One region of the Mycobacterium sp. HM-7 genome, then DNA from elsewhere that is predicted to be linked to it. Evidence: predicted binding sites of a transcription regulator. Region 1 holds the regulator's gene; each other region holds the start of a gene.

Region 1 (3,250 bases):
GTTGCTGGTGGTGGTCGGCATCGTGATCGCGGCCCTGCTGCGGCGCCGGCGGGGTGCCGGTCAGGAAGTCCCCGATGACCAGGATGCGTACGACTACGACGACCACGAGTTCGGCGACGGAGAGTACGGCGACCCGCAGTACGCGGACGGCGGCGTCGACAGCGAGTACAGCGACGAATTCCCGGCGGAGGACCAGCAATTCGACGGCCCGCACGGTGGCCCCGCGTTCCAGAGCAACCCGGACGTCATCGACACCGCGCCGACGGTGTACCCCGATTTCACGGCCGAGCAGCCCGCGGACGAGCCGGTCGCCGGTGAGCCGGACGCCGATGCTGAGACGCAAGCCGAAGTTGACGCCGAGCCCGTCGACGCGGCCGAGCCCTACGAGCCAGAGCCGCAGGCGAGCGACGCCGATGGCGCTGACGAACCAGCCGATGAGCCGACGGCATCGGTGCAACTGCCGGACGCGCTGCGTCGCGGTGGCGCGGCGGCGGGTCTGACCGCTGCCGGGTTGGCGGGCTTCGCGGGCCTTCGGCCGCGGAATCCGGGCGACCGAGCCTGGGCTGCGCCGGCTGCTGCCGACGCCGGGGACCAGGACGCTGATGAACGTGCGCCCCAGCCCGAGGAGCAGGTCGCCGAGGCCGAGCCGCACGTCGACGAGCCGCCTGCGATCGCGACGCCCGCGGAGGACACCGCGGCCGGCCCGGCCAGCGGCAGGCATCACGCGCTCGGCGCGGAGGAGCCCGAGACCGCGCAGATGTCGTTCCGCGTCGCGACCGGTGCCGAGCCGCCCGAAGGTTACGTCATCAAGGCCAACACCAAATCAGGCCTGTACTGGGTGCCGGGGGCTCCCGGATACGACGACGCCGACGTTGAAATCTGGTTCGCCAGTGAGGAATTCGCGGTCACCAACGGATTCGTTCGAGGCTGACCGTAGACGGTTGAGCCCCGCTGCGAGCGACTGCAGCGGGGCTCACCTGTAGGTCCGGCGGGCGTCAGATCTTGCGGATGACGGTCACGACCTTGCCGAGGACGACGGCGTCGTTGCCCGGGATCGGATCGAATGCCGGGTTGTGCGGCATCAGCCACACCTGGCCCTTGGCGCGCTTGAAGGTCTTCACCGTGGCTTCGCCGTCGATCATCGCCGCGACGATGTCACCGTTGTCGGCCACATTCTGCTGCCGCACGACGACCCAGTCGCCGTCGCAGATCGCGGCGTCGATCATGGACTCGCCGACCACCTTCAGAAGGAACAACGAGCCCTCGCCCACGAGTTCTCGGGGGAGTGGGAAGACGTCTTCGACGGCCTCCTCGGCGAGGATCGGGCCGCCGGCGGCGATCCGGCCGAGCACCGGGACGAAGGTCGGCTCGGGCAGCGCGTCGGAACCGGCGACATCGGTGGTGATGGTGGCTCCGGTCGCGTCGTCGGCGCCGCGGACGTCCACGGCGCGCGGACGGTTCGGGTCCCGGCGCAGATAACCCTTCTTCTCCAGCGTGCGCAGCTGGTGGGCCACCGACGAGGTTGACGTGAGGCCGACGGCATCGCCGATCTCCCGGATGCTGGGCGGGTAGCCGCGGGTGGTCACCGAGGCGCGGATCACGTCGAGGATGGTCCGCTGACGTTCGGTGAGGCTGCTGGATCGTCCGCCTGTCTGGGTGTCCGGGGTATCGGTGCTGTCGCTCATAGGGACGAATCTAGCCCAGTGCACCCGAATCATCAAACATGTGTTCGAGATGGCCGGATCGGCGTGTCGCGGGCGGGATCTGGTTGTGACGCCGGTTGTGACGTGGTGAAAGCGGTGACGAAGTCGCGGAACGGAACTTGTCGGTGGGTGGTCGTATCGTTCGCAACAGTTCGATCACATGTTCTACCGTTCGAACGTTTGGGCGATATAGTCGAACATAAGAGCGATCGAACCTATGTACGAACTCCTGAGAGGAACCGACATGACCGTCATCACCCGCGAATACCCGACCGACGTCGTCGTCCGCACCGTGCCTCGGCGTGGAGATGTGAATCGTCAGCGGCAGGCCCGGCTGCGGCCGGCCGGTTCCCGTCCCTCGGGTGCGGCGTTCCGGCACCGGGGCACCGGCGTGCTGACGTCTCGCGCCTCGCACCGGAGCAACCCGATCACGCCGTTGACGACGGTGATGCTGGCGCTGGTCGCGGCGGGGATCACCGTATGGCTGGGCCTGGTGGCGCAGTTCGGGGAGGCCGTCCAGCCGACCTCGTCGGCCGCCTCCGTGCCCGCGCAGCTCGCGGTGGTCCGGGTGCAGACGGGAGAGTCGATTCAGCAGGTGGCGCGGCGGGTGGCGCCCGACGCACCGGTCAGCGCCGTCGTCGACCGCATCAAGGAACTGAACAAGTTGCCGTCGGTGGCGCTGAACGCCGGGCAGACGCTGATCGCGCCGGTCGGCTGAGGACAGCCCGTGCGCACCTCGATCGGCACGGCGCCCGGCCGCGTCAGAGCGGCACGGGTAGGCTCGAGACCGTTCGAAACGGTCGATTGTCGGTGCGGCGAAGGAGCGGTGATGCACTGTCCGTTCTGCCGGCATCCGAACTCGCGTGTGGTCGATTCGCGAGAAGCTGATGAAGGGCAGGCGATTCGGCGTCGCCGGTCGTGCCCGGAATGCGGTCGCCGGTTCACCACGGTGGAGACTGCGGTCGTTTCGGTGGTCAAACGCAGCGGAGTCACCGAACCGTTCAGCCGGGACAAGGTGATCAAAGGCGTACGGCGCGCGTGCCAGGGTCGGCAGGTCGACGACGACGCCTTGAATCAATTGGCGCAGAAGGTCGAAGATGCGGTGCGGGCCACCGGATCTCCCGAAGTGCCGAGCCATGAGGTCGGGTTGGCGATCCTCGGGCCGCTGCGCGACCTGGACGAGGTCGCCTATCTGCGGTTCGCGTCGGTGTACCGCTCGTTCTCGTCCGCCGAGGACTTCGAACGCGAAATCGAGGCGCTGCGGGCACACCGCGGCGTGACGTCGTCGGGCTGACGGCCGCTAGGTCGCGCTGCGTTCGTCGGTCTCGAGTGCGTCGAGTACCGCAACCTTCGTATCGAGCGGGGCGTCGATCGATTTGGCGGTGACGCCGGCCTGCAGGAGGCCGCGCAGGGCATCGCGGTCGTAAACCGATGGCGTGGTCGTGTCGATGAAATTCTCGACGAGCGCCACGAATCGATCGGGGTCGTCATGAAATGGGAAATGTCCCGAGTTGTCGAAGAATTCGAGCCGGGAGCCCGGCATCGCC
Region 2 (3,250 bases), 1.9 Mb from region 1:
TAGCCGGACGTCATGTCCAGCAATGGAACTCGTTCCATGGTGCCGTCTTCGAGGACGGGGACCACCTTGCTGTAGCCGTGCTCGTCCATGTAGTCGAGCATCCGGCAGAAGTGCTCGCAGACAAGGTCGACCTTCAACGTCCAGGCGATGTTGGTGTAGCCGACGGCGAACGCGAAGTTCGGCACGTTGGACAGCATCATCGCCTTATAGACCGTGAGGTCGGGCAGATGAAGCAGATGCCCGTCGACACTCAGCGCGATCTTGCCGAACGGCGTCATGTTCAGCCCGGTCGCCGAGATGATGATGTCGGCGGCCAACTCCTGCCCGGACTGCAGCAGGATGCCGTTCTTGGTGAACCGGTCGATGTGGTCGGTGACGATCGAGGCCTTGCCCGACGAGACCATCTTGAACAGGTCACCGTCGGGCACCATCGCGAGCCGCTGTTGCCACGGGTTGTACTTGGGCGTGAAGTGCGTGTCGACGTCGAAGTTCTTCGGCAGCTGCCGGGCCACGTTGGCGATCAACAGCTTTCGCATCAGCTTCGGGTAGCGCATGCACATCTTGAACATCCCGCGGTTCAGCGAGATGTTCTTACGTCGCACGATCTTGTACGCCCGCTCGTGGCCGAGCACCTTGTTGAGCACGTTGGCGATCGGGTCGGACGCCGGAATCGAGAACACGTAGCTCGGCGAGCGCTGCAGCATGGTGACGTGCGCGGCCTTGTCTGCCATGTTCGGGATCAGGGTGACGGCGGTGGCGCCGCTGCCGATGACGACGACGTTCTTGCCCGTGTAGTCCAGATCCTGCGACCACAGTTGGGGGTGGATCACCGGGCCCTCGAAGTCGTCCCTGCCCGGGAAGTCGGGGATGTACGGATTCTCGTAGTCGTAGTACCCGGTACCCAGGAACAGGAAGCGTGAGGTGAAGGTTTCGGGGTGCCCGTCGTGGGTGGTGGTGACGGTCCAAAGTCCTTGGCGGGAGTCGAAATTGGCCGAATCCACGTGGTAGCCGAACCGGATGTGGCCGGCCAGGTCGTTCTCCTCCACGGTCTGCTGCAGGTAGTCGAGGATGATGTGCCCGTCGGCGATGGACTTGCGGTGCGTCCACGGCTTGAAGCCGAAGCCGAAGGTCGGCATGTCCGAGTCGGACCGGATGCCCGGGTATTGGTGCAGGCTCCAGGTGCCGCCGATCCCGTCCCGGCCCTCCAACACCAGGAATGAGGTGCCCGGCCGAAAAGTCTTGAGGTGATACGCCATTCCGATGCCGGAGATGCCGGCGCCGACGACCAGGACGTCGATGGGAGCGGTGGTTGTCATGGGCACTCCTTTGCCGGTCCGGCGGGTGTACCTGCGACGTTAGTAGTGCGATGCGGCGTCCACGCCGGGTTTTGCAGACTTGTCGCGCTTACCGCGTGCACTGTGAGTTCCGGGCCTGGCCGGCGTCACCGGGCGGGCCCGCTGTCCATCGACACAGGCACGGATCCTCGACGGTTAGGTGGGCTCGGTAGTCCTGGCCGAGCCCATCCCGCCTTGGGCTACAGCACTCCCCCGTCCGCGCAGCGATCCTTGACGGTTAGGCCGGCTAAGCGGCGCCAAGCCTCGGGCTGCGGGGCCCGGCGGCTTTCTGTGCGCCATCCCATCGCCTGCATGCTGTTGGCTAGCCGATCTAACCGTCGACGATCCAGCCCCACCCTTCCCGCAGCGGTCTGTCGGTTCCAATCACGCTGCGCCCCTTCTATTTAGGCACCCTAACCGTCGGCAATGACACGCTCGCCGCGACCGCCATTTCATGTCGGTGGGCGAGCGTATGTTCGAACACATGAGCGAATCATTTGGTGGTCCCCACGCCGCGGCCGCGGCAGTCGACGCGATCACCCTCTCGACCCGGGAGGAGAACGCCGCCGGCGCCCGCCGCCTGGCGGCGATCGGTGACCTGTGGGCACTACGGGCCCCCGACGATGACATCGAGAAGAGGTATTGGGCGATCGACGGCTATGCCGGGCTGGTGGTCGAGGTTGCCGCCGCGTTGGGGGTGTCCCGCAAGCGAGCGCAGGCGCAGGTGGATCGGGCGGTGATGCTGCGCACCCGCCTGCCCAAGGTGGCGGCCGTCTACGCCAAAGGCCTGATCGATGCGGTGATGGTCGCGATGATCGTCGCCCGCACCGACCTGATCATCGACGACGACGTCGCCGGGCAGGTCGACGCCGACCTGGCCGCCAAGATCGTGGCGTGGGGGCGGTTGTCGAAACCGAAAATGGAACAACGCATCGACGCGATCATCGCCGCGTCCGACCAGGCCGGCGTGCACGCACCTCGACCCCCGTCGCAGGCCCGCTACCTCGACATCCGCGCCTGCGGCCCGGGGGCGGCGAGCATCTGCGGAACGGTCGATGCCGCGACCGCCGCCGTACTCGACGCTGCCCTGGATGACCTGGCCCGCGGGGTCTGCACGGACGATCCGCGCAGCCATGATCAACGGCGTGCCGCCGCCATCGACGCCCTCGCCCGCGGCGGTCGGTTGCGGTGCGAGTGCGGGCAATCCGACTGCCCCGCCGCGGCCGGCGAGCTACCGGCGCCGACCGTCGGCACCCGCGCGGTCATCCACGTAATCGCTACGCGCGAGGCAGTGGACGGGCAGGCCCCAGGGCTCCTGCCCGGGTACGGGCAGATCCCCGCCGAGCAGGTGGCCCACCTCGCCGAGGGGGCGACCATCCGCCGCGTGGACCTACCGCCGGATGCCGCCGAGCCGAGGTACCGGCCGTCGGCCAAGCTGGCCGAGTTCGTGCGCTGCCGGGACCTGACGTGCCGGTTCCCGGGCTGTGACCGGCCCGCCGAGGCCTGCGACCTCGACCACACCGTGCCATATCCGGCCGGCCCGACCCACCCGTCGGACCTCAAATGCCTATGCCGCTTTCACCACCTGCTCAAGACGTTCCACGGCTGGACCGACCACCAATACCCCGACGGCACCGTCGTCTGGGTCGCCCCCACCGGGCACACCTACATCACCAAACCCGAAGGCGCCCACTGGTACCCACAACTGGCCACCCCGACCGGAACACCCGAGATCGCCGAGCAACCGCCACGCACACCCGCGCGCGGGCACTGCATGCCCAAACGCCAACGCACCCGAGCCCAAGAACGCCAACAACTCGTCAACCAAGCTCGCATGGTCAACGAAGAACGCATCGCCGGCGAGGAATGGCGCCGGTGCCGCGAACTCGAAATGGCCTTGGCCGCAGAGGAATGGG
Region 3 (3,250 bases), 1.3 Mb from region 1:
GCCCGTCGACCAGTGCCTCGGCGTCGCCGAACCTGTCCGCGGTGCTCAGCACCATCTCCGGAATCGTGCGCCAGGTCATGCCCGAAGTCCCTGTCGCACCAGGAATTTCTGCACCTTGCCACTGGCGGTCCTCGGATAGTCCGCCACCTCGTGCAATTCTTCGGGCCACTTCTGGCGCGCCACACCGGCATTCGAGAAGTGCTCGCGCACGTGCTGCAGTGTCGGCAGGACATGGCCGGGCCGGACCCGCACGACGGCAGCCACCCGCTCACCGAGCCGGTCATCGGGCGCGGCCACCACCACAGCGTCGGCGATGCTCTCCATACCCAGCAGTACCTCTTCCACTTCCACCGCGCTGACGTTCTCACCACCACGGATGATGACGTCGGATTTGCGGTCGGTGATGGTGAGATAGCCGTCGTCGTCGAGGAATCCGATGTCGCCGGTGCGGTACCAGCCGTCGTCGTCGAACGCCTTGGCGGTGAGTGCATCGTCGGTGTAGCCGAGGCACAGGTCCGGGCCGCGGCTGAAGATCTCGCCGTCCTCGTTCAGCCGAATCTCGACACCGGGCCGCGGGTCACCGTCAGTGAACAGACGCTTGGCCTCGGGCGCGCTCGGATGCGTCCCCGTGATCGACGGGTGTTCGGTGCTGCCGTACGCGCGGTAGACGAAGACGCCGAGATCCGCCAGCCTGCGTGTCACCGCCGCCGGGACCGAAGACCCGCCAAGGCCAACGGTTTTCAGGAGCGATCGGTGTTCGTCGGTGCAGTCGGGATGGTCGAGCAGGCTGGTGACGAAATACGGCGGTCCGCCGCCGACCGCCAGTCCGTCGCGTTTCATCAACGCCAGCACCTGACCGGCGTCCCAGCTGTCGCAGAGGTTGATGGGCCGCCCCTCCAATACCGGGATCAGGAACGCCCCGACCATGCCGATGAAGTGGCCGACGGGTGCGACGGTCAATTCCTTGCCGCGCTTGGTGGGGTACCCGGCGTTGAGTTGGCGCGTCTCGCAGACCAGCGACTGGTGGCTGTGCACAACACCTTTGGGGTTGCTGGTCGTGCCGGAGGTGTAGGCGATCAGCGCGGGCGCCGCTGGATCGACAGCAAGCGTGCCCGCCATCGGTTCTTCTGCGAGCAGGTCGTCGAAGTCGCGGCCCACCACCCCGACGATCGGCACGTCTGCGCACAGATCGGCGTGGTACGCCGGGCGTCCGTCGTTGTCGGCGGTGATGAAGACGCGCGGAGCGGCATCGGCGAGGATGTGCGCCAATTCGCGGCGGCCGTAGAAGTGCACGATCGGGACGACGACCGCGCCGAGGAACGCCGACGCCCAGAACACCGCGGCGGCTTCCATCCAGTTCGGCAGCTGGAAGGCCACGACGTCGCCGGGGCCGACGCCGCGTGCCCGCAGTCCCGCTGCGAGCCGGCGGGCGACGCGTTCAGCTTCGGCGTAGGTGCCCGACCATCCCCGGACGACGGAGTGGATTTTGAAGTCGGCGTCGGGCGCGGCCCGCAGCCCTGCGGCCAGCAGGTCACCGACGGTTTCGGTGGTCCACCACCCGTTGTCTCGGTAACTGGCGGCGAGACCGGCGGGGACGGTGCGGTTTACGGGGCTACGAAGACCAGTCATGACACTGGGGATCGTATTCTCCAAAATAGAGAATGCCAATATCAACGGTTGAGCGTTGACTCTGAAAAAACTTTGGTCACTTTGTTTGCGCTGGTCACAGTGGCTAACTAGGGCCACATTCGCCACAGCGAATTGTCGGTGATTCGAACTAGTGTTCGATATATGGGTAGTGATCAGGCCGTCATCGAGCAGGCGTACATCGCGTACGAAGCTGCAGCGGTGCGGATCGCGTCCCTGGACCACACCGGCCTGGACGTGCGCACCCTGTTGGAGCTGCAGTCGCGCCGCGAAACGGTGAAGTGCGCGGCCGAAGCGGTCGATCACCACATCCTGGCCGCGGCCCAAACCCAGGCCACCGCCAAAGACATCGGGGCCAAAGACTGGCCCGAGGTGTTGCACATCCGGCTCCGCATCAGCCGCGACGAGGCCCGCCGCCGGGTCCGCGATTGTGATCATCTGGGTCCACGGTCGGCGATTACCGGCGAGCCGTTGGGCCCGGTGTGGGAGCTGGTCGCCGCCGTCCAGGCCGAAGGCGCCATCAACATCGAGCACGTCGCGCAAATCACGGCGTTCTTCGCGAAGGTGCCGTTGTGGGTGGACCCGGTTACCCTCGCTCAGTGCGAACGTGACCTGGTCGCCGCCGCCCGGTACAAGACGCCCGAAGAACTTCGGCGCGCGGCCAATGATCTGCTGTACAGGTTGGATCAGGACGGTCCCGAACCCGATGACACTGAACGGGACCGCAAACGCGGCATCAGCCATGGCAAGCAACGATCCGATGGGACCTCGGACGTCGCCGGGACTTTGACTCCCGAAGCGCGGGCGTATTGGGATGCCATCTACGAGAAGTGCGCTGCGCCGGGCATGTGCAACCCGGCTGATGAGACACCCTGCTACTCAGGGACCCCGACGGCTGAGCAGATCGCGGGCGACACCCGCACCCTGGCTCAGCGTCAGCATGATGCGCAGATGTGGGTGGCCCGGATGGCCCTGACTTCCGGCATGCTCGGCGAGCACAACGGCCTGCCGGTCTCGGTCGTGGCCACCACCACCCTGCAAGAGTTGCAGCGCGGTGCCGGGGTCGCGGTCACCCATACCGGCAGCACGCTGCCCATTGCGGATTTGATTCGGATGGCGTCACGGTCGTACTGCTACCTGGCGGTGTTCGACCAACACACCAACATTCCGCTGTATCTGGGCCGCACCCGCCGCACCGCCACGCCCGGGCAGCGCATCATGCTGTTCGCCCGGGATCGGGGCTGCACCAAACCGGGCTGCACCGCCCCCGCCTCGCGCTGCCAAGCCCACCACGCGGTCTCCAACTGGCGCGACGACGGCCAGACCGACATCACCGACCTGACCCTGGCCTGCGGCTGCGACAACGTCCTGGCCGACACCGGCGGCTGGAGCACCACCATGAAAAACGGCCGCGCCCACTGGACCCCACCACCACTACTGGACGTCGGCCAACCCAGAACTAACCAATATCACCACCCGACGCTCTACCCACCCGAGGGCGAAGACGGTGAAAGCGACAGTCCGACAGGCTGATACGCGCCAGATGGCGCTTCGCGACACGGTGCCTCACCGCGGCGCCGACTAGCCGACTGGTTGGAACTCC

The links. The regulator LexA, encoded in region 1, represses DNA repair genes until DNA is damaged. The targets are predictions, from matches to a motif close to CGAACANNTGTTCG.
Region 2: ACWW1C_RS02320 (DUF222 domain-containing protein) is a predicted target of LexA. The motif match lies at 1,800-1,813, and genes of this name have one in related genera.
Region 3: ACWW1C_RS17755 (DUF222 domain-containing protein) is a predicted target of LexA. The motif match lies at 1,774-1,787, and genes of this name have one in related genera.

Annotation. Positions count from the first base shown of each region.
Region 1 covers NZ_CM132657.1:2,431,441-2,434,690, forward strand. Annotated here, with positions in the region: gene ACWW1C_RS11675 (sunset domain-containing protein) at 1-931, shown strand, start outside; gene lexA (transcriptional repressor LexA) at 996-1,685, opposite strand; gene ACWW1C_RS11685 (LysM peptidoglycan-binding domain-containing protein) at 1,948-2,421, shown strand; gene nrdR (transcriptional regulator NrdR) at 2,533-2,997, shown strand; gene ACWW1C_RS11695 (alpha/beta fold hydrolase) at 3,004-3,250, opposite strand, start outside.
Region 2 covers NZ_CM132657.1:508,247-511,496, forward strand. Annotated here, with positions in the region: gene ACWW1C_RS02315 (flavin-containing monooxygenase) at 1-1,316, opposite strand, end outside; gene ACWW1C_RS02320 (DUF222 domain-containing protein) at 1,819-3,250, shown strand, end outside.
Region 3 covers NZ_CM132657.1:3,689,826-3,693,075, forward strand. Annotated here, with positions in the region: gene ACWW1C_RS17745 (FadD3 family acyl-CoA ligase) at 1-79, opposite strand, end outside; gene ACWW1C_RS17750 (AMP-binding protein) at 76-1,629, opposite strand; gene ACWW1C_RS17755 (DUF222 domain-containing protein) at 1,792-3,180, shown strand; gene ACWW1C_RS17760 (cytochrome P450) at 3,229-3,250, opposite strand, start outside.